One region of the Marichromatium purpuratum 984 genome, then DNA from elsewhere that is predicted to be linked to it. Evidence: predicted binding sites of a transcription regulator. Region 1 holds the regulator's gene; the other holds the start of a gene.

Region 1 (14,636 bases):
TGCCGTGGACCATGATGGCGCCGCCGGGGTCATCACCGTGGAGACGCGCGCGCAGCCGGTCGCCGGGACCGGGGTAGGAGATGTGCAGGGCGCGGTGGAAGCGGCTGGCGGGGTTGCGCCAGTCGATGCGATAGCGTCCCTCGGGGGTGCGGCCATCGCCCTCGCGGCGTTTGTGGCCGAGCGGCTGGAAGCCGAGCGCGATGGCGTAGCTTTGCAACACCGCGCCGTCGCGCAGCAGATAGAGTCGGCGCTCGGCCTTGCGCACGAGGACGCGGTCGGCCATGCCTGGACGCGGGGGGCGGAAGTCGTCGGGCGCGCTGGTCGGGCGCAGTGGTTGGGGGAGGGCGAGCAGCGACATCGCGCGTGCCGATGGCGGGAGCGTCAGCCCGAGCAGCGCGCCGAGCAGCGCCCGTCGCCCGGGTGTGGACGATGGACGTTGCTCGGTGGCGTGGATGACGCGGGGCACCGGGTCATCCTCGGGGCGGTTCAGCTCTTGTGCCGATAGATGCGCAGGGTGTCGCCGATGTCGAGACGCGAGTCGGAGAGGGCGTTCCAGCGCTGGAGGTCGTCGACGGTGACGCCGTAGCGGTGGGCGATCACGCTCATCGAGTCGCCGCTGCGCACCCGATAGGTGACCAGCGCATCGCTGCCGGGGATGCGCAGCTTCTGCCCCGGGCGCAGGGTGTCGTCGAGATCGAGATGATTGCTCTCGGCGAGTGTGCGCACCCCGAGGTCGTGACGGCGGGCGATGGCGCTGAGGGTCTCGCCGCGTTTGACCACGTGGACCAGTGCCTTGGGCGTCGTGCGCGCGGGCTTGGCGACGGCGACCGCCGGGCGTGCCTGCGGGGTGGCGCGCTCGCGGATATGGACACGGCTCGAGGCGCTGTAGGCCGCGGGCGTGACCACCTCGGTCTGGGCCAGCGCCTTGCGCAGCAGCGCGCCGCTGCCGGCCGGCACCAGCAGGTTGGCCTGGGCGCCGGGGGCGGTGCGCGCGCGCTTGAGACCGGGGTTGAGTCGCTTGAGGGTGGCCAGCTCGACGCCGCTGGCGTTGGCGAGCTTGGCCAGTTCGACCGCGCCCGGGGTGCGGATCAACTCGAGCTGGGGGCGATCGGGGAGCGGCGGCAGGGCCAGGCCGTACTGCCCGGGGGTCGCCACCAGACGCGCGGTGGCGAGGATCTGCGGTACATAGTCGCGGGTCTCGGCGGGCAGTTGCAGCGACCAGAAGTCGGTTGGCTGGCCCTGGCGACGATTGCGCTCGACGGCGTTGGCTACGCAGCCGGGGCCACAGTTGTAGGCGGCCATGGTGAGTGCCCAGTCGCCGTCGAACTGGGCGTTGAGCTGCTCGAGATAGTCGAGCGCGGCGCGAGTCGAGGCGAGCACGTCGCGTCGCTCGTCGCACCACTGGTCCTGACGCAGTCCCATGGCGCGTCCGGTGTAAGGCATGAACTGCCAGATCCCGGCGGCGGCCTTGGACGAGGTGGCGCCGGGGTTGTAGCGACTCTCGACCTGGGGCAGCAGCGCCAGCTCCATCGGTAGGCCGCGCCGTGCGATCTCGTCGACGATTAGGCGCAGGTAGGGGCGAGCGCGATCATTGAGCCGGGTGAGATAGCGCGGGTCGCGCTTGAAGCGTGCGATGACCGCCTCGACCCGCGGGTTGTGCTGGTCTTGCAGTCGCATGCCGGTGCGTACCCGGGTCCACAGGTCGCCACCGCCGGTGGTGGTTGCGAGACCCTGGCCGCCGCTGGTGGTCTCCAGGCCGCTGATGTCGACCGCAGGTCGGACGAAGCCGTATTCGCGGGCCGAGACGATCTGGGGGCGTGCGTCCGAGTCCTGTTCGGCGCGAGTGAGGGGTGAGTCCTTGACGCAGCCCGAGAGAACGGGCGCGAGCAACAGGGGCAGCGCGCACAGCGTGCGTGCCAGACGTGAAACATCAGGCATTGAATCCCCGGGGAGGCGTTAAGTGTTTGTAAAGAAGGATTTTTTGAATTCTCGCGCGACATCATAAGTCAAACCCGGGGTCGATTTCCAGGTCCGGCGTCGGGAATTGCGTGAGCCTGAGTAGACGACAGCGCGGGGTCGCTGCGGTTAACATGGCCGCCTCGAAGAGGCTGCCGCATGACTGCTTGCAAGGGGCCGGATTCCCCGCTCGCCCAACTCCAGCGCTGGTATCGCTCGCCGCTCGGCACCGAGCTGGCGCGGCTCGAGTGTGCCTGCGTGCAGCAGCTGCTGCATGACACCTTCGGCTATTATCTGGTGCAGGTCGGGGTCACCGAGAGCTTCCGTGACGCGCTCGCCACCAGTCGGATCCGGCATCGCATCGCCATGCCCTGCGATCCGCCGCCGCTGGCCCGGGCCCCGGCGATCGTCGGTCTGGCCTCGCAGTTGCCACTGGCTTCGGACAGTATCGATGCGCTCTTCCTGCCCCATACCCTCGATTTCTCGCCCGAGCCGCAGGCGGTGCTGCGCGAGGCCGAGCGCATCCTGATCCCCGAGGGGCGACTCATCGTCATCGGCTTCAATGCCATCAGCACCTGGGGCCTGCGCGGCCTGTTGCGAGGCTCGCGGGGGCCGGCGCCCTGGTGCGGACGCTTTCGTACCAACTATCAGATGGAGGCCTGGTTGTCCGATCTCGGTTTTGCGCTCGAGCGGCGCGAGTTCCTGATGTTCCGTCCCCCCCTGACCGGCGCGCTCGGCCCCGGTGGACCACGCATCGAGGCCCTGGGGCGACGCCTGATGCCAACGCTCGGCGGGGTCTATGTGCTGCGAGCGGTCAAGCGGGTATCGACACTCATTCCGCTGCGCTCGTCGTGGCGTGGCCGTCGACAATTGTTGCCGGGACGGGTCGAGCCGACCGCGCGGAGGAATCCAAATGTCTGAGGCGGTGCACGCCTATACCGATGGTGCCTGCAAGGGCAATCCCGGCCCTGGTGGCTGGGGGGTGCTGCTGTGCTGGGGCGAGGCCGAGAAGAGCCTCTGCGGCGGCGAGCGCGAGACCACCAACAATCGCATGGAGTTGATGGCGGTGATCATGGCGCTGGAGTCGCTCAAGCGGTCGAGCGAGATCGAGATCACCACCGACTCGCAGTACGTCAAGCGCGGGGTGGGCGAGTGGATGCCGCGCTGGAAGCGCAACGGCTGGCGCACCGCCAGTCGCCAGCCGGTGAAGAACCGCGACCTGTGGGAGCGGCTCGACGCCGCGCTCGCCGATCATCAGGTGCGCTGGCACTGGGTCAAGGGGCATGCCGGGCACCCGGGCAACGAGCGCGCCGATCAGCTCGCCAATCAGGGCATTCCGAGGTAGCCGGCCATGCAGCAGACACGTCAAATCGTGCTCGATACCGAGACTACGGGTCTCGATCCGCAGGACGGGCATCGCATCATCGAGATCGGCTGTGTGGAGCTGATCGACCGACGCCTGACCCGCAACAACTTCCATCGCTATCTCCAGCCCGATCGCGAGATCGATGCCGGTGCGGTCGAGGTGCACGGCATCACCAACGACTTCCTCGCCGACAAGCCACGCTTCGGCGAGCTGGCCGAGGCCTTTCTCGATTACGTGCGCGGCGCCGAGCTGATCATCCACAACGCCGCCTTCGATGTCGGCTTCCTCGACCACGAGCTGCGGCTGTGGCAGCCGGAGGCGCCGCGCATCGAAGCGCTGTGCTCGGTCACCGACACCCTGATGATGGCGCGCCGCCTCCATCCGGGGCAGCGCAACAGCCTCGATGCGCTGTGCAAGCGCTACGACGTCGACAACTCGCAGCGCGACCTGCACGGCGCCCTGCTCGACGCCGAGATCCTCGCCGATGTCTATCTGGCGATGACTGGTGGACAGGTGAAACTCGGGCTCGGTGAGGTCGAGACGGTGGGCGAGGGCGCCCAGGGCGCGACCGGCGAGCATGGCCGGATCAGCGCCGAGCGTCCGCCGTTGCGAGTGGTGCGAGCCGATGGGCGCGCGCTCGGGGCGCACGCGGCCCGGCTCGAGGCGATCGACAAGGCCAGCGCCGAGGGCTGTCTGTGGTTGCGCGAGCCGGGTTGAGCTGCGGTGTGCCGAATGCTGGGGCGTGAGCCGTGTTCGCCCCTCGCGTCTCGGGGGAGGCGACCTGCGCGCCCCTGAGGATGCAGCGATGCGGTGCGCTCAGCGCTGCTGGTTCTGGCGTCGGCCCTGACCGTTGCCGCCGACCAGGGCCTCGAGCGCGGGCAGGTCGAGCAATTCGATGTGCTTGCGGTCGACGCGCATCAGGCCGTCGTCCTGGAAGCGGGTGAACAGCCGGCTGACGGTCTCCACCGCGAGTCCGAGATAGTTGCCGATCTCGTGGCGCGACATGCTGAGATAGAAGTCGGAAGGCGACAGTCCGCGCTTGTGCAGGCGTTGCGAGAGGCTGAGCAGGAAGGCGGCGAGACGCTCCTCGGCGTTCTTCTTGCCGAGCAGCAGCAGCATGTCGGTATCGTGCCCGATCTCCTTGCTCAGCAGCCGGTACATCTGATGCTGCAGGCTGGGGATGGAGCAGGTGAGTTCCTCGAGCCGCTGGAAGGGGATCTCGCAGATCGCCGAGGTCTCGAGCACCTTGGCCGAGCAAGCGTGCTCGTCCTTGTCGATGGCGTCGAGACCGATGATCTCGCCGGGCAGGTGAAAGCCGAGCACCTGTTCGCCGCCCTCGGGGCTGGGGGCGAAGGTCTTCACCGAGCCGGTCTTGACCACGTAGAGCGAACGGAAACGGTCGCCGTCGCGAAACAGGAAGTCACCCCGATGCAGCGGACGCGTGCGCTTGACGATGTCGTCGAGGCGCTCGACGTCCTCCTGTGTCAGCCCAACGGGCAGGCACAGGGATGAGAGTGTGCAATTCTTGCATGCGACTCGAATCGTCTCTAACGAAACCACTTTTCGCTGGCTCACGACAACACACCTTTCCGCCGGCCGCCCTCTGATTGGGTGACCGTATTGATCTGGATCAAATATCCTCTTTTTAACCGGAACCATCTCGGATTACAAGCCGGTTAACGTCTCGGCGTACCCGTAATGGCGACGATTGCCCACAAAAAAGCCGCGCCAGGACTGGCGCGGCTTCTTGTCGGCGCTGCGCTGGGCGCAGCCGCGGATTACTTGGCGCTGCTCTCCGCGGGGGCCGCCGGCGCGGCCGGTGCGCCGTAGGGCGCATAGGGGGCGCCGCCGTAGTAGGGCGCGCCATAGCCGTAAGGGGCGCCGTAGCCGTAAGGCGCGCCATAGCCGTAGGGACCGTACCCGCCGTAGTAGGGGTGGTCATAGCCGTAGCCGTAGCCACGGCCCCAGCCGCGCCCACGACCCCAGCCACGTCCGCCGCCGCTCATGTTCATGTTGAAGTCGCCCCAGCCGTCTCCGAACATGTCGTTGAACCAGTCGCCCCAGCCGGAGCCGTAGCCCGGCCCGTAGCCACCCCAACCGGGGCCGCCCCACCATGCCTGGGCGGTGTTCATCGAGAAGGCAGCGGTACCGCTGATGGCGGCGATACCGATCACTTTCGCAAGCTTATGCATATTGCCACTCCTGACTATTGAAATGCTTCAGCCGTGTGTGGTCCGCCCGCTTGGGCGGAGGGGCGCGTCGGTCTCCGAGACGAGGCGCAAGCGGAATATACGCGGCACGCTTGGCTTTGTGAAGGTGAGCGGGGCGGCGAATCGTGTACGTTGAGTCGGGGCCGGCAACCCATGACACGCCTCGGATTGAGCCGAGGACGCGATTTTGGTAGTTTGTGCGGGCATTCGGGCGACCGCCCTCGACTCCCTCCTGCTTCCATATGACAAAGTATATTTTCATCACCGGCGGTGTCGTCTCATCGCTGGGAAAAGGCATTTCCTCGGCATCGCTCGGCGCACTCCTCGAGGCGCGTGGCCTGAAGGTCACGATGATCAAGCTCGACCCCTACATCAACGTCGATCCGGGCACCATGAGCCCGTTTCAGCACGGTGAGGTCTATGTGACCGACGATGGGGCCGAGACCGATCTCGATCTGGGCCATTACGAGCGTTTCCTGCGCACCCGCATGGGGCGCAACAACAACTTCACCACCGGCCAGATCTACGAGAGCGTGCTGCGCAAGGAGCGCCGCGGCGAGTATCTGGGCCGCACCGTGCAGGTCATCCCGCACATCACCGACGAGATCAAGCAGAGCATCCGGCTCGGCGCCGAGGGTGCCGATATCGCGATGGTCGAGATCGGCGGTACCGTGGGCGACATCGAGTCGCTGCCCTTCCTCGAGGCGATTCGTCAGATGCGCGTCGAAGAGGGACGCGAGAACGCGCTGTTCATGCATCTCACCCTGGTGCCCTACATCCGCACCGCCGGCGAGATCAAGACCAAGCCGACCCAGCACTCGGTCAAGGAACTGCGCTCGATCGGCATCCAGCCCGACATCCTGCTGTGTCGCGCCGAGCACCTGCTGCCCGAGGACGAGCGGCGCAAGATCGCGCTGTTCACCAACGTCGACGTGGCGGCGGTGATCTCGGCGGTGGACGCCGACAACATCTACCGCATCCCGCGTCTGCTCCACGCCCAGGAACTCGACACCCTGGTGGTGCGCCAGTTCCGGCTCGACGTGCCCGAGGCCGATCTCGGCGAGTGGGATCGGGTACTCGACGGCTTCGACAAGCCCGAGCACGCGGTGCGTATCGGCATGGTCGGCAAGTACATGGACCTGACCGAGGCCTACAAGTCGCTCTCCGAGTCGCTGGCCCACGCCGGGGTCCACACCTCGACCAAGGTCGAGGTGGTCTATGTCGACTCCGAGCGGGTCGAGCGCGAGGGCACCGAATGTCTCGAGGGGCTCGACGCCATCCTGGTGCCGGGCGGCTTCGGCGAGCGCGGCGTCGAGGGCAAGATCGCCACGGTGCGCTATGCCCGCGAGAACCGCGTGCCCTATCTCGGCATCTGTCTCGGCATGCAGGTGGCGGTGATCGAGTACGCTCGCGACCTGGTCGGTCTCGAGGATGCGCACAGCACCGAGTTCGATCCCAAGACCCCGCACCCGGTGATCGGCCTGATCACCGAGTGGCGCGACGACCAGGGGCGGGTCGAGACCCGCGACGCCGACGGCGATCTCGGCGGCACCATGCGTCTCGGCGGGCAGAACTGTCGGCTCGAGCCGGGCAGCCTGGCGCGCAGCGTCTACGGTGAGCCGCAGGTGCGCGAGCGTCATCGTCATCGCTACGAGTTCAACAACCGCTACCTCAACCAGATGAAGGACGCGGGGATGCGCTTCTCCGGCTGGTCGCTCGACAACCGGCTGGTCGAGATCGTCGAGATCCCCGACCACCCCTGGTTCATCGCCTGTCAGTTCCACCCCGAGTTCACCTCGACCCCGCGTGACGGCCACCCGCTGTTCCGTGGCTTCGTCGAGGCGGCGCTCAAGCAGCGCCAGCTCACCGGCGGGCGGGACGACTGATGCGCCTGGCGCACTTCGAGGTCGGAGCGGATCGGCCGCTGTTCCTCATCGCCGGCCCCTGCGTGATCGAGAGCGCGGGGCTGGCCGAGGAGACGGCCGGACGGCTCAAGGAGATCACCGACGCGCTCGGTATCCCCTTCGTCTACAAGTCTTCGTTCGACAAGGCCAACCGCTCCTCGCTCGGCAGCTTCCGTGGGCCGGGCATCGAACGGGGGTTGCAGATCCTCGAGGCGGTGCGCCAGCGTATCGGCGTGGCGGTGCTCACCGACGTGCATGAGGACACCCCGCTCGACGAGGTCGCGGCGGTGGTCGACGTGCTCCAGACCCCCGCCTTCCTCTGCCGTCAGACCAACTTCATCCGCGCCGTGGCCGCGCAGGGCAAGCCGGTCAATCTCAAGAAGGGGCAGTTCCTCGCCCCCTGGGACATGAAGCACGTGGTCGACAAGGCCCGTGACACCGGTAACCAGCAGATCATGGTCTGCGAGCGCGGCGTCTCCTTCGGCTACAACAACCTGGTCTCGGACATGCGGGCCCTGGCGGTGATGCGCGAGACCGGGTGTCCGGTGGTGTTCGATGCCACCCACTCGGTGCAGCTTCCCGGTGGTCAGGGCACGAGTTCCGGCGGTCAGCGCGAGTTCGTGCCGGTGCTGGCGCGCGCGGCGGTGGCCGCCGGCGTCTCCGGGCTGTTCATGGAGACCCACCCGGACCCCGATCAGGCGCTCAGCGACGGCCCCAATGCCTGGCCGCTGGAACGCATGCAGGCGTTGCTCGAGACCCTGGTCGAACTCGACGGCGTGGTCAAGCGTGCCGGTCTGATCGAGTGTGCCGAATCCCCGTCGAGCTGAGGGCAGGGCCGTGCGTGCGGCCCTTCCCCTTTGTGGCGCGACAGCCCAGAATTCACCATCGACCCCAATTTCTCAGGAGAATCGAAGCATGTCCGAGATCGTCGACGTCCGTGCCCGCGAGGTAATGGACTCCCGAGGCAATCCGACCGTCGAGGCCGATGTGATCACCGCCGACGGCGCCATCGGTCGCGCCATCGTGCCCTCGGGTGCTTCCACCGGCTCGCGCGAGGCCTTGGAGCTGCGCGACGGCGAGACCGATCGCTTCTGCGGCAAGGGCGTGTTGACCGCAGTGGCCAACATCCAGGGCGAGCTGCGCGAGGCGCTGATCGGCATGGACGTGCTCGATCAGCAGGCGCTCGATCGCCGCATGCTCGCGCTCGACGGTACCGACAACAAGGGCCGGCTCGGCGCCAATGCCCTGCTCGGTGTGTCGCTGGCCAATGCCCATGCCGCCGCGCAGGAGAAGGCGGTGGCGCTGTTCCGCTCGATCTCGAGCGGTCCCTACCGGCTGCCGGTGCCGATGATGAACATCATCAACGGCGGTGAGCACGCCGACAACAGCGTCGATTTCCAGGAGTTCATGATCATGCCGGTGGGTGCCACGAGCATCCGCGAGGCGGTGCGCTACGGCGCCGAGATCTTCCACGCGCTCAAGTCGGTGCTGCATGCCCGTGGTCTGGCCACCAGCGTCGGCGACGAGGGCGGCTTCGCCCCCGACCTGGCGTCCAACGAGGCGGCCATCGAGGTCATCCTCGAGGCGATCGAGAAGGCCGGCTACAAGGCCGGCGAGGACATCTTCCTGGCGCTCGACGTCGCCGCCTCCGAGTTCTACGAGGACGGCCAGTACCACCTCAAGGGCGAGGGCCGCACCCTCGATGCCGAGGGCATGGTCGACCTGCTCGAGTCCTGGGTCGATCGTTACCCGATCCTCAGCATCGAGGACGGTCTCGCCGAGGGCGACTGGGACGGCTGGAAGACGCTCACCGAGCGGCTCGGCGCGCGGGTGCAGATCGTCGGCGACGACCTCTTCGTCACCAACACCAAGATCCTGCGCGAGGGCATCGACAAGGGCATCGCCAACTCGATCCTGATCAAGGTCAACCAGATCGGCACCCTCACCGAGACCCTCGAGGCGATCGCCATGGCGCACGCCGCCGGTTATACCGCCGTGGTCTCGCACCGCTCCGGCGAGACCGAGGACACCACCATCGCCGACCTGGTGGTCGCCGCCGGCACCGGTCAGATCAAGACCGGCTCGCTGTCGCGCTCCGATCGCATCGCCAAGTACAACCAGCTGATGCGCATCGAGGACCAGCTCGGCGACGAGGCCGCTTACGCCGGTCGCGACGCCTTCAAATGGCTGTGAACGACGCCCCCGGTCGTCGCTGAGCCTGCCCCGGGCCGCCGTTCTCGAGCACCTCATCCATGCGCCTGCTGATCGCGTTGCTGGTGTTCGTGCTGTTGGCGCTCCACTACCGGCTGTGGGTCGGTGACGGGAGCCAGGCCGAACTCGCCGCGCTGCGCCAGGAGATCGCCGCGCAGCGTGTCGAACTCGAGCGCCTCGGCGCACGCAACGCCAAGCTGCGCGCCGAGGTGGTCGATCTCGGCAGCGGGCTCGAAGCGCTCGAGGAGCGCGCCCGCGCCGAACTCGGCATGATCAGGCCCGGGGAGACCTTCCTGCAGGTGATCGAACCTCGCCCCTCCGTGGAGCCCCCGCATTGACCGCCAAACCCGCCTTCTGGGCAGTGATCCCCGCCGCCGGCGTCGGCCGACGGATGGGGAGCGCCATCCCCAAGCAATATCTCGATCTCGCCGACCGGACGGTGATCGAACACACCCTCGAGTGCTTCGTCGAGCACCCCGCCATCGCCGGTGTGGTGGTCGCCGTCGATCCCGCCGACCCCTATTGGCCCGAGACCCGTTACGCCACCCATCCCCGGGTGATCCGCGCGCCGGGTGGCGCGGAGCGCTGCAATTCGGTGCTCAACGGGCTCGAGGCGCTGAGCGGACAGGCCGCCGAAGACGACTGGGTGCTGGTGCACGATGCCGCGCGCCCCTGTCTGCGCCGCTCGGATCTCGACGCCATGCTCGAGGGGCTGGCCGATGATCCGGTCGGCGGCATTCTCGCGGTGCAGGTGCGCGACACCATGAAGCGCGCCGGTGCGGAGGGTCGGATCGAGACCACCGTTGAGCGCAGCGCCCTGTGGCACGCCTTCACCCCGCAGATGTTCCGCCTCGGGACGCTGCGTCAGGCACTGCGTCAGGCGCTCGCCGAGGGCGCGCTGGTCACCGACGAGGCCTCGGCGATCGAGCGCCTGGGGCAGGCCCCGCGGCTGCTCGAGGGCCAGTCGGACAACCTCAAGATCACCCGTCCCGAGGATCTGGCGCTGGCCCGTTTCCATCTGCAGCAGCAGGGGCGTCTCGACTGAGAACAACCGCTGTACCGGGGCGACGGATAGGCCCCGGCTTCCTTCAACCTGCCTTCGGAGAATGCGTTCCATGTTGATTGGTCAGGGTTTCGATGCCCATCGTTTCGCCCCCGGATGCCGACTGGTGCTCGGTGGTGTGGAGATTCCCCACGAGCTGGGACTGACCGCCCACTCCGACGGCGACGTGCTGATTCATGCGCTGTGCGATGCCCTGCTCGGCGCCGCCGGGCTCGGCGACATCGGTCGTCATTTCCCCGACAACGATCAGGCCTATGCCGGGATCGACAGCCGCATCCTGCTGCGCCGGGTGATCGCCAGCCTGCACGAGCGCGGCCTGCGGGTGCACAACGCCGACATGACGCTGATCGCCCAGCAGCCCAAGCTCGCGCCCTATATCGACACCATGCGCGAGGTGCTCGCCGGGGACCTGCAGTGTGAACCGGCGCGGGTCAACGTCAAGGCCACCACCATGGAGCAGATGGGCTTCACCGGTCGCGGCGAGGGCATCGCCGCCTCGGCCTCGGTGCTGCTGGTCGAATGAGCCAGCCGCCGCTGCCCGGGCACACCCCCTTCGCGCAGTTGCCGCGCGCCTATGGCGCGCCGCTCGGGCGCGGTCGGCTGCGGGTCGAACCGGAGGACTTCCAGGTCGAGGAGCGGCTCGCCTTCGAGCCCGACGGTGACGGCGAGCACCTGCTGCTGTGGGTGCGCAAGCGCGAGGCTAATACCGAGTGGGTGGCGCGGCGGCTGGCCGCCTGCGCCGGGGTGGCGGTCTCGGCGGTCGGCTATGCCGGGCTCAAGGACCGTCACGCGGTCACCTGGCAGTGGTTCTCGCTGCCGCGCCCGCGTGCCGGCGAGCCGGACTGGTCGGCGCTTGCCACCGACGGCATCGAGGTGCTGGAGGTCCACGCCCATCGGCGCAAGCTGCGGCGCGGCGCGCTGGTCGGCAACCGCTTCCGTCTCCTGATGCGCGACCTCGCCCCCGACCCCGAGGCCCTGGCCGAGCGGGTCGCGGCGATCGGCGCGCGCGGCGTGCCCAACTACTTCGGTGAGCAGCGCTTCGGGCGCGACGGTGGCAACCTCGCCCAGGCCCATGCGCTGTTCAGCGGCGCGCCGGTGCCTCGGGTGTCGCGTCATGTGCGCGGGCTGTGGCTGTCGGCGGCACGCTCGCAGCTGTTCAACGAGACGCTCGCCGGGCGGGTGGCCGACGACTGCTGGGATCGACCGCTCGATGGGGATCGTCTGCAGCTCGATGGCTGCAACTCGCACTTCGCCGTCGAGACCGTCGATGAAACGCTGCTGACGCGCTGTGCCCGACTCGACGTCCACCCCACCGGCCCGCTGTGGGGCGAGGGCGCGCCGCCGAGCCGGGGCGAGGTGTTGGCGCGTGAGCAAGCGGTGGCCACCGCCTTCCCCGGCTGGCCCGAGGGGCTGGCGGCGGCGGGGCTGGCGCAGGAGCGGCGCGCGCTGCGTCTGCCGGTGTTCGACCTCGTCGCCGAACAGCTCGACGGCGGTGTGCGCCTCACCTTCGAGCTGCCCGCCGGGGCCTATGCCACGGCGGTGTTGCGCGAACTGCTCGATGATTGGGCCACCGTCGACTAGCGCGGCCCGAAGCGTGCGGCGAAGGCCTCCGGGGTGAGCGGCGGGGCACACAGATAGCCCTGATAGGCCTCGCATCCCCGCTCGCGCAGGAATTCCAGCTGCGCCTCGGTTTCGACGCCTTCGGCGATCACCCGCAGTTTCAGGTTGCGCGCCATCGCGATGATGGTGGCGGCGATCTCCATGTCGTCGCGCTGTGCCGGGATGTCGCGCACGAAGCTGCGGTCGATCTTGAGTTCGTCGATGGCGAAGCGACGCAGATAGGCCAGCGACGAGTAGCCGGTGCCGAAGTCGTCGATCGACAGACGGATGCCGAGCGCGCGTAGTGCCTGGAGACGCTGCTCGACCTCGTCGCCTTCCCCCATCAGCATGCTCTCGGTGAGTTCGAGCTTGAGCCGGTGCGCCGGCCAGCCGGTCGCGGTGAGCGCCTGCTCGATGCAATCGACACAGTCGGGTTGCAGCAGCTGGCGCGCCGAGAGGTTGACCGCGATGGTCTCGAGGACCAGCCCGGCGTCGAGCCAGCACATTCCCTGACGGCAGGCGGTGCGCAGCACCCAGTCGCCGAGGGGCAGGATCAGTCCGGTCTCCTCGGCCAGGGGAATGAAGCGCGTCGGTGGTACCAACCCCTGGTCGGGCGTGTTCCAGCGCACCAGTGCCTCGCAGCCGATCAACGCGCCGCTGACACAGTCGAACTGTGGCTGGAAGTGGAGCAGGAACTCCTCGTTTCCCAGGGCCTGACGCAGCCGTGCCTCCAGCTCGAGTCGCTCGGCGGCCTGGGCGCTCAACTCCGGGGTATGGAAGCCATAGTTGCCGCGTCCCTGCGCCTTGACCTGATAGAGCGCGACCTCGGCGTGCTGGATCAGCTCGCTGGCCGAGCTGCCGTCCTGCGGGTAGACCCCGATGCCGATACTGGCGCCGACATGGATCTCGTGATCGCCGGGCAGGGTGATCGGTCGTCGCAACAGCTCGAGCAAGTCGCGGGCGACGCCCGCGGCCTGACGTGGCTGGTGCAGCCGCTCGAGCACCACCAGGAACTCGTCGCCGCCGAGTCGCCCGAGGGTGTCGCCCTCGCGCAGCCGGGTCGCGAAACGGTGCGCCAGGAGTTCGAGCAGGTTGTCGCCGGCAGGGTGACCGAGGCTGTTGTTGATGTGCTTGAAGCGGTCGAGATCGATCAGCAGCACGGCGATGTAGTGACCGTGACGCTGAGCGCGCTCGAGGGCGTGGCTGAGTCGCGACTGCAGCAGCAGTCGATTGGGCAGTCCGGTGAGTGGGTCGAAGTGCGCCAGACGTTCGCGCGCCGCCTCCGAGTGTCTGAGTTGGCTGAGGTCGGTCATCACCCCGACATAGCGCTCGGGATTGCCGGCGGTATCGGTGACCAGGCTGATCGACAGCAGTACCGGGCGCACCTCGCCGCTCTTGATGCGGTTCCAGATCTCGCCTTGCCAGTGTCCCTGTTCGAGCAGGCAGGCCCACAATTGCTGATAGAAGGCGCGACCCTGGCGCTCGGAGCGCAACAGGTTGGGGTTGCGACCGATGACCTCCTCGGCGCTGTAGCCGGTGATCTGGGTGTAGGCAGGGTTGATCGACAGGATTCGGGGTCTGAGGTCGGTGACCACCACGCCCTCGCGGGCGCTCGCCAGGACCGCGGCCGATTGGCGCAGTGCGTTGGTGGTGCGCGCCCGGGTCACCGCCAGCGCGGCGAGCTGGCCGAACTCGGCGATATGCGCCTGGGTGGCGGCGTCGGGGAGACCGGGAGTGGTGCGATAGACGACGAGTATGCCCAGCGCCTCGCCAGTGTCGTCGTGAAAGGGAAAGGACCAGCAGGCGCGGAGTCCGGCCGCCTGATGTTGTTCGAGGTACTGCTGCCAGGCGGGATGTTTGGCGATGTCGGCGACCAGTGCCGGGGTGGTGTCACGCAGCGTGGGGGCGAACGGGGTTCGTTCGGGCGCACAGTCCTCGAGCGCGGCATTGAGTACCGGTGCGAGGTGCGGCGCGGCGAAGCTGCGCAGCCGTTTGTTGACGGGGTCGCGTACCACCACCGAGACCCGCAGTCTGGGTTCGGCCTGCTCGAGCCGGGTGGCGATCTCGCCGAGCAGTTCGGGGAGCGCGCGGTCGTCGAGCAGGCCGTCGAGTACCGCCATGCGGGTCTCGTGGAAGTGCTCGGCATGCTTGCTGTCGCTGATATCGCGCCAGGCGCCGATCGCCTCGGTGTGCGCCGGGCTCTCGTGTCCGAGAATGCGCAGTTCGTCCTCGATCCAGCGCATGCCACCGTCACGGTCGAACAGCCGGTACTGCTGCCTGAGCTGTCCGCGGTTGACGAGCTGACCGAGGGCGCGCTCGACCGACTC
Region 2 (14,636 bases), 1.3 Mb from region 1:
AGAACCTGCATGAGGGCTCGAGCAGCGGTTCCGACAAGGCCGCCTGACCCGGCTCGCGGGGACCGTGCTTGCGTGCGCGGTCGCCGCTTCAGTATCTTCTCGCCCCCGCGAGGGGGAGTGGTACGAAGCGGCGCCCGCCGTCGGCGATGCGCCGTGAGGCCGGTTCCTCCTGTTCGAGCCGCAAGCCGCGCTGGCGCGCCCAGCGCGGTTTTTTGGTTTCTCATGTCCCGGACGCCGACGCCGTCCGGGGTCGGGGCATTCGGCCCCAGGCGAGCGACTGCGCGATGACGCGGCGCCGCGAACGATCAACGACGACTTTCAGGACAATGGGGCGATAGAACGATGCGCACGCACTACTGTGGGGACTTGAACGGCAGCCATGACGGCCAGGAGGTCGTGCTCTGCGGCTGGGTGCATCGGCGCCGCGACCACGGCGGGGTGATCTTCGTCGATCTGCGCGACCGCGACGGCCTGGTGCAGGTGGTGTTCGACCCCGATCGCGCCGAGATCTTCGCCCGCGCCGAGCAGGTCCGCAGCGAGTTCGTGCTGCGCGTCAAGGGCCGGGTGCGGCCGCGTCCCGAGGGCACCGTCAACCCCGATCTGCCCACCGGCGAGATCGAGGTGCTGGGCCTGGAGCTGGAGATCCTCAACGCTGCGGCCACGCCGCCGATCCAGCTCGAGAGCCATGTCGCCGACGCCTCCGAGGAGGTGCGCCTGCGCTATCGCTATCTCGACCTGCGTCGCCCCGAGATGCAGGCGCGGCTGCGCACCCGCAGCCAGGTCAGCCGGGTGATGCGCCGCTTCCTCGACGAGCACGGCTTCCTCGATATCGAGACCCCGATCCTCACCAAGTCGACCCCCGAGGGCGCGCGCGACTATCTGGTGCCCAGTCGCACCCACCCCGGTGAGTTCTTCGCCCTGCCGCAGTCGCCGCAGCTGTTCAAGCAGCTGCTGATGATGTCGGGGATGGATCGCTACTATCAGGTCGCGCGCTGCTTCCGCGACGAGGACTTGCGCGCCGATCGTCAGCCCGAGTTCACCCAGCTCGACATCGAGGCCTCCTTCGTCGACGAGGAGACGCTGATGGGGCTGATGGAGTCGATGATCCGCACCCTCTTCGAGGAGGTCAACGGCGAGACCCTGCCCAACCCCTTCCCGCGCATGACCTATGCCGAAGCGATGCGTCGCTACGGCTCCGACCGCCCCGACCTGCGCGTGGCGCTGGAGCTGATCGACGTCGCCGACCTGATGGATGGCGTCGATTTCAAGGTCTTCGCCGGTCCCGCCCAGGACCCCGAGGGTCGCGTGGCGGCGCTGCGCCTGCCCGGCGGCGGCTCGCTCACGCGCAAGGAGATCGACGGCTACACCCAGTTCGTCGGTATCTACGGCGCCAAGGGGCTGGCCTACATCAAGGTCAACGAGTGGTCGAGCAAGGGGCGCGAGGGGCTGCAGTCGCCGATCCTCAAGTTCCTCCCCGACGCCACCGTCGAGGGCATCATGGCGCGTACCGGCGCCGAGGACGGCGACCTGATCTTCTTCGGCGCCGACAAGGCGCGGGTGGTCAACGAGTCGATCGGCGCGTTGCGCGTCAAGCTCGGCGAGGACCGCGGGCTGATGGCCGAGGGTTGGCACCCGCTGTGGGTGGTCGACTTCCCGATGTTCGAGCACGATCCCAACGCCGATCGCTGGGTGGCCCTGCACCATCCCTTCACCGCGCCCAAGGAAGAGCAGCTCGACAGCCTCTCCAGTGATCCGGGCAGCTGTCTGTCGCGTGCCTACGACATGGTGCTCAACGGTACCGAGGTCGGCGGTGGGTCGATCCGTATCCACCGCGAGGCGGTGCAGCGCCAGGTCTTCGAGCTGCTCAAGATCAGCGACGAGCAGGCCGAGGAGCGCTTCGGCTTCCTCCTCCAGGCGCTCAAGTTCGGCTGCCCGCCGCACGGTGGCATCGCCTTCGGTCTCGACCGCCTGGTGATGCTGATGACTGGCGCGCAGTCGATCCGCGACGTCATGGCCTTCCCCAAGACCCAGACCGCGGCCTGTCTGCTCACCGACGCCCCTTCGGCGGTCGACGAGGCGCAGCTCAAGGAGCTGGCGCTGCGGTTGCGCCAGCGCGGCTGAGCCCGTCGCTCCCGCCCGCACGCCCGTCGCGGGCGTCGGCAACACGCGCCACCGTGAGGTGGCGTGTGCTCATTTCTCCCTCAGGCCGCCGGTCGTGACGCCGAGGCCGAACCAAGACAGGTAACGTTGATGGCCAAGTGTGTGGATCCCGGGATCCTGCGTCAGCTCAGGGTGAGCGAGGCGGAGGCAGAGGCAATGAGCCGGCTGCCGCGCAAGCGCCCGCAGTCGGTGCTGGTGGTCATCTGTACCCGCGGGGGCGAGTTCCTGATGTTGCGCCGGGCGCGTCCGCTGGCCTTCTGGCAGTCGGTCACCGGCAGCCTCGATGCCGGCGAGAGCCCGCGTCAGGCCGCCGCGCGCGAGGTCTACGAGGAGACCGGGCTGCGTGCCGGCGGGCGCTTGATCGACCTGCACCAGTCGGCGCTGTTCCCGATCGTGCGCGCCTGGCGCAAGCGGTATGCGCCCAATGTCTGCTTCAATCGCGAGTACTGGTTCGCGCTGGTGCTCGAGACCCGACGCCTGGTGCGGCTCAATCCGCGCGAGCATCTCGAGTACCGCTGGGTGCCGGCGAGCGCCGCCGCGCGGCTCACCGCCTCCTGGACCAATCGCGACGCCATCCGTGCTCTGGTCGGGACGTTGGGCTGATCGCCGCGCCCTGTCGATCGCGGCTTATACTTGAGCCGTGCGCGGGATGTCCGGCGCACCCCTGGCCGTGATGCCGGGGTTCATCGTTGGGGGCGGGGTCAGATGTCCGCTCTCGATCGGCCTGATGCGAGGAGGGGGAATGATGCGTATTCGTGGACTGCTGACCGCTGGCCTGGTGGCGGCGCTGTGGTGTGGGGGCGCGCTGGCGCGTGATCTGGTGAGCGCGGCCGATCCCGAGGCGGTGCTGACGGTGGCCAAGGGCTTCGGCAGCGCCGAGTTGCAGACCGACAGTGTCGGCGACCCGCGTATCCGTGGGCGGATGTTCGGGGTCATCTATCTGGTGACCTTCTATGGCTGTGATGACGGCAAGGACTGCAAGGACATCCTGTTCTATGCCGGCTGGGAACAGCCTGGTCTGACCCTCGAGGACGTCAATCGCTGGAATCGCGACAAGCGCTTCGGCAAGGCCTATATCGACGACGAGGGCGATGCGGTGCTGGAGTTCGCCGTCAACCTCAACTACGGCGTCACCCCGCGCAACCTCGAGGACACCTTCGACTGGTGGGGTGTGGTGCTGCGCGAGTTCCGCGAGGAGATGCTCTAGCGAGCGCGCGTGCGTCGTCACCGCTGATCCGTCATGCAATGCCCCAAGTGTCGTGCCGAGCAGTCCGATCATGCCGACATCTGCACGGCCTGCGGGCTGGTCTTCGCCAAGTACTACAAGCATCACCCGCCATCCGGCGAGGCCCCGTCGCCGCCTGCGCGCCGGGGTGTGCGACGGCGGCCGCCGGGGCGCGTGGCCGAGCTGCTGTTCGGCGCGCCCCCGGCCGGCGGCGCACCGGTGCTGGCCCTTCGTGTCCTGCTCTGGTGTGTGCTGCTGGTCTGGGGGCTGCGGCTGATGGCCGCGCCGGTGTCGAGCAATGCCGCCGGCGAGTCGCTGCTGCATCTGGTCAATCTGCCCTTCCACGAGGCCGGGCACGTCATCTTCGCTCCGCTCGGCGACTTCATCGGCTCGCTCGGCGGCACCCTGGGGCAGCTGCTGATGCCGCTGATCTGTCTGCTGGTGCTGCTGCTGCGTACTCGTGACCCCTTCGGTGCGAGCGTCTGTCTGTGGTGGTTCGGGGAGAATTTTCTCGATATCGCGCCCTATGTCGCCGATGCCCGCGCCGGGGTGTTGCCGCTGCTCGGCGGCAACACCGGACAGACCGCGCCCTATGGATTTCACGACTGGGAATACCTATTAACCGAGACCGGGCTGTTGCATCTCGATCGTGCGCTCGCTCAGGCCAGTCATCTGCTCGGCGCCCTGCTGATGCTCGCCGCGCTGGTCTGGGCGGCGCTGTTGCTGCTGCGCCAGTGGCGCGCGCTCGAACACGGCTGAGTCCCGGCCCTCGGTCGTTCTCCTTTCGTTGTCCGCTTTGCTGTAAGGAATCCCATGTCTCGATCATCCTCCGTCGCGCCCGATCGTCCGGGCACCCGCGATCTGCGTGCCTTGGCGCGTCTGCTGCGTTTCACCCTGCCTTATCGCTGGCGCCTGCTCGCCGCGCTCGCCGCGTTGCTGTTCGCCGCCGGGTCGGTGCTGGCCTTCGGTCAGGTGATCCGGGTGGTGGTCGATCGCGGGCTGTCGAGCGGTTCGGCGGTGGCGCTCGATCGCTCGTTGCTGCTGTTCCTCGCCGTGGTGGTGCTCACCGCCGGGGCGATGATGGCGCGCAGTTATCTGCTCAACTGGATCGGCGAGCGGGTGGTCGCCGACATCCGGCGCGCGGTCTTCGATCGGGTGCTGGGACTCGATGTCGGCTTCTTCGAGACCACCCGCACCGGCGAGGTGATCTCGCGACTGACCAGTGATACCGCGCTGCTGCAGGTGGTGGTCGGCTCGACCCTGGCGATGGCGCTGCGCACCTCGTTGATGATGCTCGGTGGCATCGCCATGCTGGCGGTGACCAGTCCGGGGCTGACCGGACTGGTATTGCTCGGGGTGCCGCTGGTGATCGGCCCGGCCTGGCTGTTGGGGCATCGGGTGCGCCGTCTCTCGCGCGCCAGTCAGGACCGGGTGGCCGATGTCGCCGCCTATGTCGACGAGGTGATCCACGGCATCCGCACCGTGCAGGCCTGTGGTCACGAACCGATCGATCGGCGTCGTTATGGCGAGCAGGTGGAGTCGGCCTTCGAGGTGGCGCGTCGGCGCTCGCTGACCAGCGCGCTGCTCTCCGGTATCGCCACTCTGCTGACCTTCGGCGCGATCGGCGTGGTGTTGTGGATCGGTGGCCATCAGGTGCTCGACGGCACTCTCAGTGGCGGTGAACTCTCGGCCTTCCTGTTCTACGCCATCCTGGTGGCCGGTTCGGTCGGCTCGCTCAGCGAGCTGGCCGGGCAGTTGCTGCGCGGCGCCGGGGCCAGCGAGCGGTTGATGGAGCTGCTCGAGGCGCGTCCGGCGATCGCCGCGCCGAACGATCCGGTGACGCTGCCTCGGCCGACGCGTGGCGAGGTCCGTTTCGACGACGTGCGCTTCTGCTATCCGTCGCGTCCAGACACCGCGGCGCTGGAGGCGCTGTCGGTGGTGGTGCGCCCGGGCGAACGGGTGGCCCTGGTGGGACACTCGGGGGCGGGCAAGTCGACCCTGTTCCAGCTGCTGCTGCGCTTCTACGATCCTGCCGCCGGGGCCGTGCGCTTCGATGGCGTGGATCTGCGCGCGCTCGATCCGCGCGAGCTGCGCGGGCGGATCGCGCTGGTGCCGCAGGATCCGGTGATCTTCGCCGCCAGCGCCTGGGAGAACATCCGCTACGGCATGGAGTCGGCGACCGACGCCGAGGTGCGGCGCGCCGCAGAGGCGGCGCATGCGGCCGAGTTCCTCGATCGTCTGCCGCAGGGCTTCGACACCGATCTCGGCGAGCGCGGAGTACAGCTCTCCGGCGGCGAGCGTCAGCGGATCGCCATCGCCCGTACCATCCTGCGCGACCCGGCGCTGCTGCTGCTCGACGAGGCGACCAGCGCGCTCGATGCCGAGAGCGAGCGTCTGGTGCAGGATGCACTCGAGGAGTTGATGCGCGGGCGCACCAGCATCGTCATCGCCCACCGGTTGGCGACGGTGCGCAACGTCGACCGCATCCTGGTGGTCGACGGTGGGCGGATCGTCGCCGCCGGGCGCCATGAGACGCTGATCGCCGAGGGTGGGCTCTATGCGCGACTGGCCGCGCTGCAGTTCCAGGAGCCGACGCCGGCGCGCGCGGCGCCGGTCGTCTGAGCCGGGGTCAGTCGCGCGGGGCCAGGTCGCGGTCGAACAGTTCGCGATAGTGCTCGGCGTAGGGGGCGAGGGCGCGATAGACGAAACCCGGCACCACCCGCGATTCCTGACGCTCGAACTTGCTGCGCACGTGGTTGAGGTTGCGCAGCAGCTTCATCTCGATCACCGCGCGGGCGAACTCCAGCCCGCGGGGGCCACGGTTGCGCTGCAGCCAGACCACCAGCTTACGGATGAGCAGCGGCGGACGCCCGGTGCCGGGCGGGTGGTTGAGCCGCTCCATGAAGCGCGGCATGCCGCGGGTGCGGTCGCCGCCTTCGGTGAGGGTGCCGAACTCGAGGTCGGGGCGCAGCATCTCGAACATCTGCTCGCCGCGCTCGGTGCGCGCCATCACCCACTGCCAGCCCAACTCCGCGCCCATGTAGCCGATGGTCAGGTCGCTCAGCGCGTTGGGGTAGTCGAAGCAGGACAGACAGGCCGAGGGAAAGATGCCGTGGAGCTTGTCCATCGGAAAGTCGATGTAGTTGACCCGCTCGACGGTGCCGTCCTCGTGACGCAGCCAGAGGCTGAAGTCCTGCATGAACTCGTGATGGACCACGGTCGCGGGCGAGCGCGAGATCTGCTCGAGGAAGTATTCGAGATCGGGGTAGGAGACGTTGTCGCTGCAGGGGATGCCGATCACGTACAGCGCCTCGAGCCCGAGTTCGGCCTCGATCGCGCGCAGCGCGTGCACCTGACAACCGGTGCCGATGAAGGCCAGGCGCTTGATGCCCTGTTCGCGCACCAGATCGAGCAAGCCGAGATTGGGCGACAGGCTGGGCTTGTTGCCGGCGGTGGCGAGCACCTCTTCGGGGGTGCGGGCGAGGATCGGCTGGGCCTTGAAGCGGGTGCCGGGTGCGGCGGCGGTGGTGATCACCGCCTCGACCTCGCCGCGTTCGAGCAGGCGCGCGCCGAGGGTGGTGACCATGCCGCTCCACTGCGCGCCGGGGCGCGGGGCGCGCATGCGCGCGGCATAGGTGGCGCGGTAGCAGCCGAACAGCAGCTCGTCGCCGTCGCCACGGCTGCGACCGAACAGACGCTGCTCGATGGCGTCGGTCTGGTTGTTGACGAACATGCACGCCTGGGTCATCTGTGGCTTGAGTGCGCTGTCGCACAGCCCGCAGTCGCTGCACAGACGGGGGCGACCCTTGAGTCGGTCGTCGTTGCTGAGTAGCGAGATCTGACCCATGCCCTTGGACGGGCCCTCGGCGACGGGTGCGGCGGACTGATTCATCGCTGCGCCTCGTGCGGCTGGTGGCTGGCTGCGGGATGACGGATCGGCATGCTGGATCTCCTCGTGGTCGATGGGCACGCCGCGCGCGTCGGTCTGCGCCGGGCGTTGCCCGGAGTGGCTTGGAGGACGGTCGTCGGGGGACCGCCGTGGGCGGCGTGCAGTCTGCCGCAAATGGTTGCGCGCAGTCCATCGGCCCCGGTCATGGAAAGGGCAACCCCATTGCGCCATTCTCATCGGTGATTGACCCCGTCGGCTTGACCACGGTCGAGCAGGGGCGCTAGGGTCGCGAACTTGATCGAATAAGGCTTGGGGCGGGCTGCGCGCCGCGCGACCGGCTCCATGGTTCATCGGGACAACGTCCAGCAAGCGCCTGCGTGCGCGACGGTCTTGGGCGTGTCCGCTCCATCAGGCCGTTTGCGCCGAACAGACTAAGCAACAAGGTTTGCAGCGTTATGCCCATCCCGTTCCCGTTTTCCGCCGTTGTCGCCCAGGAGGAGATGAAACGCTCCTTATTGATCGCTGCCATCGATCCCTCGATCGGCGGTGTACTGGTATTCGGTGACCGCGGCACCGGCAAGTCCACCGCGATCCGTGGCCTGGCCGCCCTGCTGCCGAAGATGCGCGCCGTCGATTGCACCTATCAGTGCGATCCCGAGGCCAGCGATGACGCCCTGTGTGAGGATTGCCGCGCCAAGCGTGCCGCGGGCCGGACGCTGAAGAGTCGTCAGGTGCCGGTGCCGGTGGTCGATCTGCCGCTCGGCGCCACCGAGGACCGCGTGATCGGCGCCCTCGACCTTGAGCGCGCCCTGACCAAGGGCGAGAAGGCCTTCGAGCCGGGTCTGCTGGCGCGTGCCCATCGCGGCTTCCTCTACATCGACGAGGTCAACCTGCTCGAGGACCATCTGGTCGACTCGCTGCTCGACGTTGCCGCCTCGGGGCAGAACCTGGTCGAGCGCGAGGGCCTGAGCGTCCGCCACCCGGCGCGCTTCGTGCTCGTCGGCTCCGGTAACCCCGAGGAGGGCGAGCTGCGCCCGCAGCTGCAGGACCGCTTCGGTCTCTCCGTCGAGGTCAAGACCCCGCAGGACCTGCCCACCCGGATGAAGGTGGTGCGACTGCGCGATGCCTTCGAGCGCGACCCCAATGCCTTCGTCGAGAAGTGGAAGCGCCAGGACGGCAAGGTGCGTCGCCAGATCCAGAAGGCGCGCGAGCTGCTGCCCAACGTCGAGGTGCCGGATGCGACCCTCGAGCGCGCCGGCGAGCTGTGCATGAAGCTCGGCACCGACGGGCTGCGCGGCGAGCTTACCCTGATCCGCGCCGCGCGTGGTCTGGCTGCGCTGCAGGGCGATACCGAGGTCCTCGACAGCCACCTCAAGGAGGTCGCCACCTCGGCGCTGCGTCACCGTCTGCGTCGTGACCCGCTCGATGAGTCCGGTTCCACCAGCCGGGTCGAGCGCGCCGTGGCGGAACTGTTCGGGGAATGAACATGACCGCCGCGAATCCCGCCGCCGATCGAGGCGTCGAGGCGGGTCCGCCCCCGGCCGGGGCGGGCCTCTCCGCGTGGGATGATGCGGTACTGGCTGCGGCCCTGATGAGCGTCGATCCGGTCGGGACCGGCGGCGTCGCGCTGCGGGCCCTCGCCGGCCCGGTGCGCGAGCAGTGGCTGAGCCTGATGCGCGATCTGCAGCCGCCCGAGGCGCCGCATCGCCGCATCCCGCTGCACGTCTCCGACGGCCGCCTGCTCGGTGGCCTCGATTTGGCCGCGACCCTCAACGCCGGGCGCCCGATCGCCGAACGTGGCCTGCTGGTGGAGGCCGATGGTGGTCTGGTGGAGCTGGCGATGGCCGAGCGCATCTCGGCCCATACCGCCGCGCGACTGACCATGGCCTTCGACTCGGGCGAGGTGGTGCTCGAACGCGATGGTCTGGCGATGCGTACCCCGTCGCGCTTCGCGGTGGTGGCGCTCGACGAGGGTGTGGGCGAGGACGAGGGGCTGCTCAATGCGCTGCTCGATCGTCTCGCCTTCCACGTCGATCTCACCCACATCCGTGTCCACGAGGCGATCGCCTGCGACTACGATCCCGAGGACGTGGTACAGGCGCGTGCGCGTCTCGCCGGGCTGACCCTCGACGAGGCGCAGCTCGAGGCGCTGTGCGGTACCGCGCTGGCGCTCGGTATCCCCTCGCTGCGTGCATCGCTATTCGCCTGTCGGGTCGCCTGCGCCTCGGCGGCGCTCGAGGGCCGCGAGCAGGTGGAGGCCGAGGACCTGGCCGTCGCCGCGCGTCTGGTGCTGGCGCCGCGTGCCACCCAGCTGCCGCCGAGCGAGGAGCAGCCGCCCGAGGAGCCGCCGCCACCGCCGGAAGAGCCCGAGGAGCAGGAGCAGAACCAGTCCGAGGAGCAGCAGCAAGAGCCGCAGGAACTCGAGGACACCGTGCTCGACGCGGCCAAGGCGGCGATCCCCGCCGACCTGCTCTCGCAGCTCCAGCTCGGCACCCTGCGTCGCTCGCGCTCGCGCGCCACCGGCAAGGCCGGTGCGGTGCAGAACGCGCCGACCCGCGGTCGGCCGGCCGGGGTGCTGCGCGGCGAGTTGCGTGCCGGGCTCAAGCTCAACGTCGTCGAGACCCTGCGCGCCGCTGCGCCCTGGCAGCGGTTGCGGCGTGAGGAGCGGGCACGCCGCGGCATCGAGTCCTCGCGCATCGAGGTGCGTCAGGACGACTTCCGCATCACCCGCTTCAAGCACCGCTCCGAGACCACGACCATCTTCATGGTCGACGCCTCGGGCTCCTCGGCGCTGCACCGTCTGGCCGAGGCCAAGGGTGCGGTCGAGATGCTGCTGGCCGACTGCTATGTGCGCCGTGACCAGGTGGCCCTGATCGCCTTCCGCGGCAAGGGCGCCGAGGTGTTGCTGCCGCCGACCCGCTCGCTGGTGCGTGCCAAGCGCACCCTCGCCGGTCTGCCCGGTGGCGGCGGTACACCGCTGGCCTCGGGGATCGATCTGGGGATGATGATGGCCGACTCGATCCAGCGTCGTGGCGGCACCCCGATCCTGATCCTGATGACCGATGGTCGCGCCAACGTGGCGCGCGACGGCGCCGGTGGTCGGGCGCGCGCCTTCGACGAGGCCAAGGCCGCGGCGCGGGCGGTGCGGGCGCAGGAGATGAGCGCCATGGTGATCGACACCTCGCCACGGCCGCAGCAGCAGGGACGCGAACTCGCCGCCGAGATGGGTGCGCGTTACCTGCCGCTGCCGCACGCCGATGCCGGTGCGTTGAACCAGGCGGTTCGCGCGGCGACCGGCTGAGGTGACGACAGGCCGCAGCGACGACGCCACCCTCGGGGTGGCGTCGTCGCGTTGGGGCGTCGAGCAGGGGTTGCCTCGTCTCCGGCACCCAGCCGTGCCGGGGTGGTGTCCGTGTATGGATTGCATCCGACAGGAGGTGTTCGAACGATGAGGTTTGCCATGGCCAAGCGGCTCGACTGGGCGCGTGACGGTACGAGCTGGCCGAATCACGAGCACAGTCGTTTCGTCTCCGCCGCCGGGGTGCGCTGGCACGTCCAGGTGATGGGGCGGGGGCCGGTGTTGCTGCTGGTGCACGGTACCGGCGCGGCCACCCACTCCTGGCGTGATCTGGCCCCGCTGCTGGCGGAGCGCTTCACCCTGGTCGCGCCCGATCTGCCGGGGCACGGTTTCAGCGCGCCGCTGCCCTATGCGCGCATGTCGCTTCCCGGCATGGCCGAGGCCCTGGTCGAACTGCTCGCGTGTCTGCGGATGTCGCCGGCGCTCGTGCTGGGGCATTCGGCCGGCGCCGCGATCCTGACGCGCGCGGCACTCACCGGGGGGCTCGCGCCACGGGCGCTGATCAGTCTCAACGGTGCGTTGCTGCCCTGGCGCGGGCTGCCGGGCCACGTCTTCTCGCCGACCGCACGCCTGTTCGCCACGACACCGATGATCTCGCGCTTTCTCTCCTGGCACGCGCTCGATCGCAAGGCGGTCGAGGGCATGGTGGCGAGCACCGGGTCGGTGCTCGAGGCACGCGGGGTCGACCTCTATCGCCGTCTCGTCGGCGACACCGGGCATGTCCGCGCGACCCTGTCGATGATGGCCAATTGGGATCTGTCGCTGATCGAGCGTGGACTGTCCGAGCTGAGGCCTCCGTTGTTCCTGGTCGTCGGCGAGGGCGACCGGACCGTCTCGCCGCGCGAGGCCGAGCGAGTGCGCACGCTCGCGCCCGACGCGGAGCTGGTCGAGCTGCCGGGACTCGGCCATCTCGCGCATGAGGAACGTCCCCTGGCGGTGGGTGCCCTGGTGCTCGATATCGCCGCGCGCCAGGGGCTCTGAACGCGGTGCGCGCGAGGGCGTCGTGGGCGCCTTCTGGCTCGTCCCGCCGGGTGGTCGACAGTTGGCTGGGTTTCGCCGAGTGCGCTGATGCCTGTCAAGGTTTCCGGTGTGCCTCGGGGGTAGACGCGGCAAGCATCCTGCTATACTGTCAACTTAAAATGACACATATTTTGGTAACGTAGACTTGACACTCATGGACTCCAAGGTTTCCGTCAACACCACGAATCAGAAGAAGCCTCACGCGGTCGTCATCGGTAGTGGATTCGGCGGTCTCGCCGCATCGATCCGGCTGGCTGCGCGCGGTTATCGCGTCACCGTCCTCGAGCGTCTCGATGCCCCTGGTGGGCGTGCCTACGTACATCATCGCGATGGCTTCGCTTTCGATGCCGGTCCGACTATCGTCACCGCTCCCTTCCTGCTCGAGGAGCTGTGGTCGCTGTGCGGACGCAAGTTCTCCGACGACATCGACCTGCGCTTGATGGATCCCTTCTACCGGATCCGTTTCGATGACGGCAAGGTGTTCGACTACAGCGGCGATCCGGAGGCGGTGAAGGCGCAGATCGCGCAGTACTCGCCGGACGACGTCGAGGGTTACGACCGCTTCATGAAGTACAGCGAGGGAGTGTTCAAGGTCGGCTTCGAGGACCTCGCGCACATCCCCTTCACCTCCTGGACCGACATGGCCAAGATCGTGCCGGAGATGGCGCTCAAGCAGAGCTACCGCACCGTCTACGGCATGGTCTCGAAGTACATCAAGGACCCCTACATCCGTCAGGTGCTCTCCTTCCACCCGCTGCTCGTCGGTGGCAACCCCTTCAAGGTCACCTCGATCTATACCCTGATCTCCTTCCTGGAGCGCAAGTGGGGTGTGCACTCGGTGATGGGTGGGACCGGCGCCCTGGTGCGTGGCATGGTCGACCTGGTCGAGGGGCAGGGCAGCGAGATCCGCTACAAGGCCGAGGTCGAGCAGATCATGGTCGACTCGCGGCGTCGCGCCACCGGCGTGCGCCTGACCTCGGGTGAGGAGATCGCCGCCGACATCGTCGTCTCCAATGCCGATGCGGCCAACACCTATCGCCGTCTGCTGCCGGCGACGGTGCGCCGCCGCTGGACCGACCGCAAGGTCGAGGATTCCAAGTTCTCCGCCGGTCTGTTCGTCTGGTACTTCGGCACCAAGCGCCAGTACCCCGACGTCAAGCACCACACCATCCTGCTCGGCCCGCGTTATCGCGAGCTGATCCAGGACATCTTCGAGAACAAGCGACTGGCCGAGGACTTCAGCCTCTATCTCTACCGGCCCACGGCGACCGACCCGAGTCTCGCCCCTGAGGGCTGCGATACCTTCTACGCCCTGTCGCCCGTGCCGCACCTCGGTAGCGGCACCGACTGGGCCACGGTGGCCGAGGAGTACCGGGCGAAGATCGCCCGCTACCTCAGCGATTCCGTGTTGCCTGGACTGGAGGACCAGATCGCGACCTCGTTGGTCACGACGCCGCAGGACTTCCAGGATCGGCTCAACTCCTATCTCGGTGCCGGGTTCAGCTTCGAGCCGACCCTCACCCAGAGCGCGTGGTTCCGTCCGCACAACAAGAGCGAGGAGGTCGACGGCCTCTATCTCGTTGGTGCGGGCACTCATCCAGGGGCCGGGATCCCCGGCGTCATCTCTTCCGCCCGTGTGCTCGATACGGTGGTTCCTGATGCGACTAGCTATGTCTAACACCATGACCGAAGCGCCGGCTCGTGCCTCGGCGGCGGATCTCGCCGCCTGTCGCGAGCTTCTACGCGGGGGGTCGCGTTCCTTCTACGCGGCCTCCTTCCTGCTGCCACAACGTTTCCGCGAACCGGCGACCGCACTCTATGCGTTCTGCCGCATCGCCGACGACGCGATCGACTGCGCCCCCGACGAGCCGGGCGCGCAGGCGCGGGCGCTCGCCGAGTTGCGCGAACGCCTCGATCTGGTCTACGACGGTCGACCGTTCGACGATCCGGCCGATCGCACCCTCTCCGACGTCGTGCTGCGCTACGGCATTTCGAAGACGCTGCTCGAGGCATTGCTGGAGGGCTTCGAGTGGGACGCCGACGGGCGTCGTTTCGAGGACATCTCCGGCGTCTACGACTACTCGGCGCGTGTCGCCGGTACCGTGGGTGCGATGATGGCCACCCTGATGGGCGCCCGCTCCCCCGAGCTGGTGGCGCGTGCCTGTGATCTGGGTGTGGCGATGCAGTTGACCAACATCTGTCGTGATGTCGGTGAGGATGCGCGCAACGGGCGCATCTATCTGCCGCTGTCGTGGATGCGCGAGGCAGGCCTGGAGCCCGATGAGTGGTTGAAGGATCCGGTCTTCAACGACGCGCTCGCCTCGGTGATCAATCGCATGCTGCGGCTCGCCGATGAACTCTACGAGCGTGCCGACGCCGGGATCGGTGGGCTGTCGTTCGGCTGCCGCGCGGGGATCAACGCTGCGCGCTATCTCTATGCCGAGATCGGCCGTCAGGTCGAGCGTCAGGGGCTGGACTCGATCAGTCGACGGGCGGTGGTGCCGGTGCCGCGCAAGCTGGGCCTGGCCGCGCCCATCGTCGGGCGTACCCTGACCAAGACGCCGGCGGTCGATGCGCCGCCGCTGGAGGAGACACGCTATCTGGTCGAGGCGGTGGTCAACCATCCCGCGGCGGAGCAGGGCGAGCCGAAGAAGCAACGCCATACCTTCGACAGTGGTGTCGGGCGAGTGCTGGAGCTGCTGGAGCTGGTCGACGAGCGTCAGCGCGCGATGAGCTGAACGGCGGGGTCGGAGGGCGCGGGTCCGTCTGCGTCAGCGACGGCAGGTGTTCGTGTGCTGTACGAGATGGATTGTGTCGTGTCGTTACCGAGGTGCGCCGAGAGGCGTCTTCCGGAGATGACTGGATAGACGGGAGCGTGATGCGCGCCCGTCGCGAGCGCGTGACTGTCGGCACCGTGGATGATCGTTCTGCGATGGCCCGCATGAATCCTATAGACGGATTCGAGCGCTGGTAGTTCCGTGCCG

What was found. Region 1 encodes FNR, which switches genes on or off when oxygen is low (the NO sensors DNR and NnrR bind a similar motif). Its sites were predicted from a motif close to TTGATNTANATCAA; they were not measured.
Region 2: MARPU_RS13140 (phytoene desaturase) is a predicted target of FNR. The motif match lies at 11,698-11,711, and genes of this name have one in related genera.

Annotation. Positions count from the first base shown of each region.
Region 1 is NZ_CP007031.1:556,386-571,021, forward strand. Features, by position in the region: gene MARPU_RS02570 (L,D-transpeptidase family protein) at 1-466, opposite strand, end outside; gene MARPU_RS02575 (LysM peptidoglycan-binding domain-containing protein) at 487-1,938, opposite strand; gene MARPU_RS02580 (class I SAM-dependent methyltransferase) at 2,116-2,877, shown strand; gene rnhA (ribonuclease HI) at 2,870-3,301, shown strand; gene dnaQ (DNA polymerase III subunit epsilon) at 3,308-4,039, shown strand; gene fnr (fumarate/nitrate reduction transcriptional regulator Fnr) at 4,139-4,897, opposite strand; gene MARPU_RS02600 (sulfur globule family protein) at 5,101-5,514, opposite strand; gene MARPU_RS02605 (CTP synthase) at 5,775-7,418, shown strand; gene kdsA (3-deoxy-8-phosphooctulonate synthase) at 7,418-8,263, shown strand; gene eno (phosphopyruvate hydratase) at 8,352-9,629, shown strand; gene ftsB (cell division protein FtsB) at 9,689-9,985, shown strand; gene ispD (2-C-methyl-D-erythritol 4-phosphate cytidylyltransferase) at 9,982-10,692, shown strand; gene ispF (2-C-methyl-D-erythritol 2,4-cyclodiphosphate synthase) at 10,763-11,233, shown strand; gene truD (tRNA pseudouridine(13) synthase TruD) at 11,230-12,291, shown strand; gene MARPU_RS02640 (EAL domain-containing protein) at 12,288-14,636, opposite strand, start outside.
Region 2 is NZ_CP007031.1:3,019,626-3,034,261, reverse strand. Features, by position in the region: gene MARPU_RS13190 (FmdB family zinc ribbon protein) at 1-47, shown strand, start outside; gene aspS (aspartate--tRNA ligase) at 343-2,121, shown strand; gene nudB (dihydroneopterin triphosphate diphosphatase) at 2,317-2,763, shown strand; gene MARPU_RS13175 (YbjN domain-containing protein) at 2,903-3,367, shown strand; gene MARPU_RS13170 (hypothetical protein) at 3,401-4,144, shown strand; gene MARPU_RS13165 (ABC transporter transmembrane domain-containing protein) at 4,199-6,007, shown strand; gene MARPU_RS13160 (Coenzyme F420 hydrogenase/dehydrogenase, beta subunit C-terminal domain) at 6,015-7,277, opposite strand; gene bchI (magnesium chelatase ATPase subunit I) at 7,730-8,758, shown strand; gene MARPU_RS13150 (magnesium chelatase subunit D) at 8,755-10,575, shown strand; gene bchO (alpha/beta fold hydrolase BchO) at 10,723-11,613, shown strand; gene MARPU_RS13140 (phytoene desaturase) at 11,807-13,330, shown strand; gene MARPU_RS13135 (phytoene/squalene synthase family protein) at 13,335-14,390, shown strand.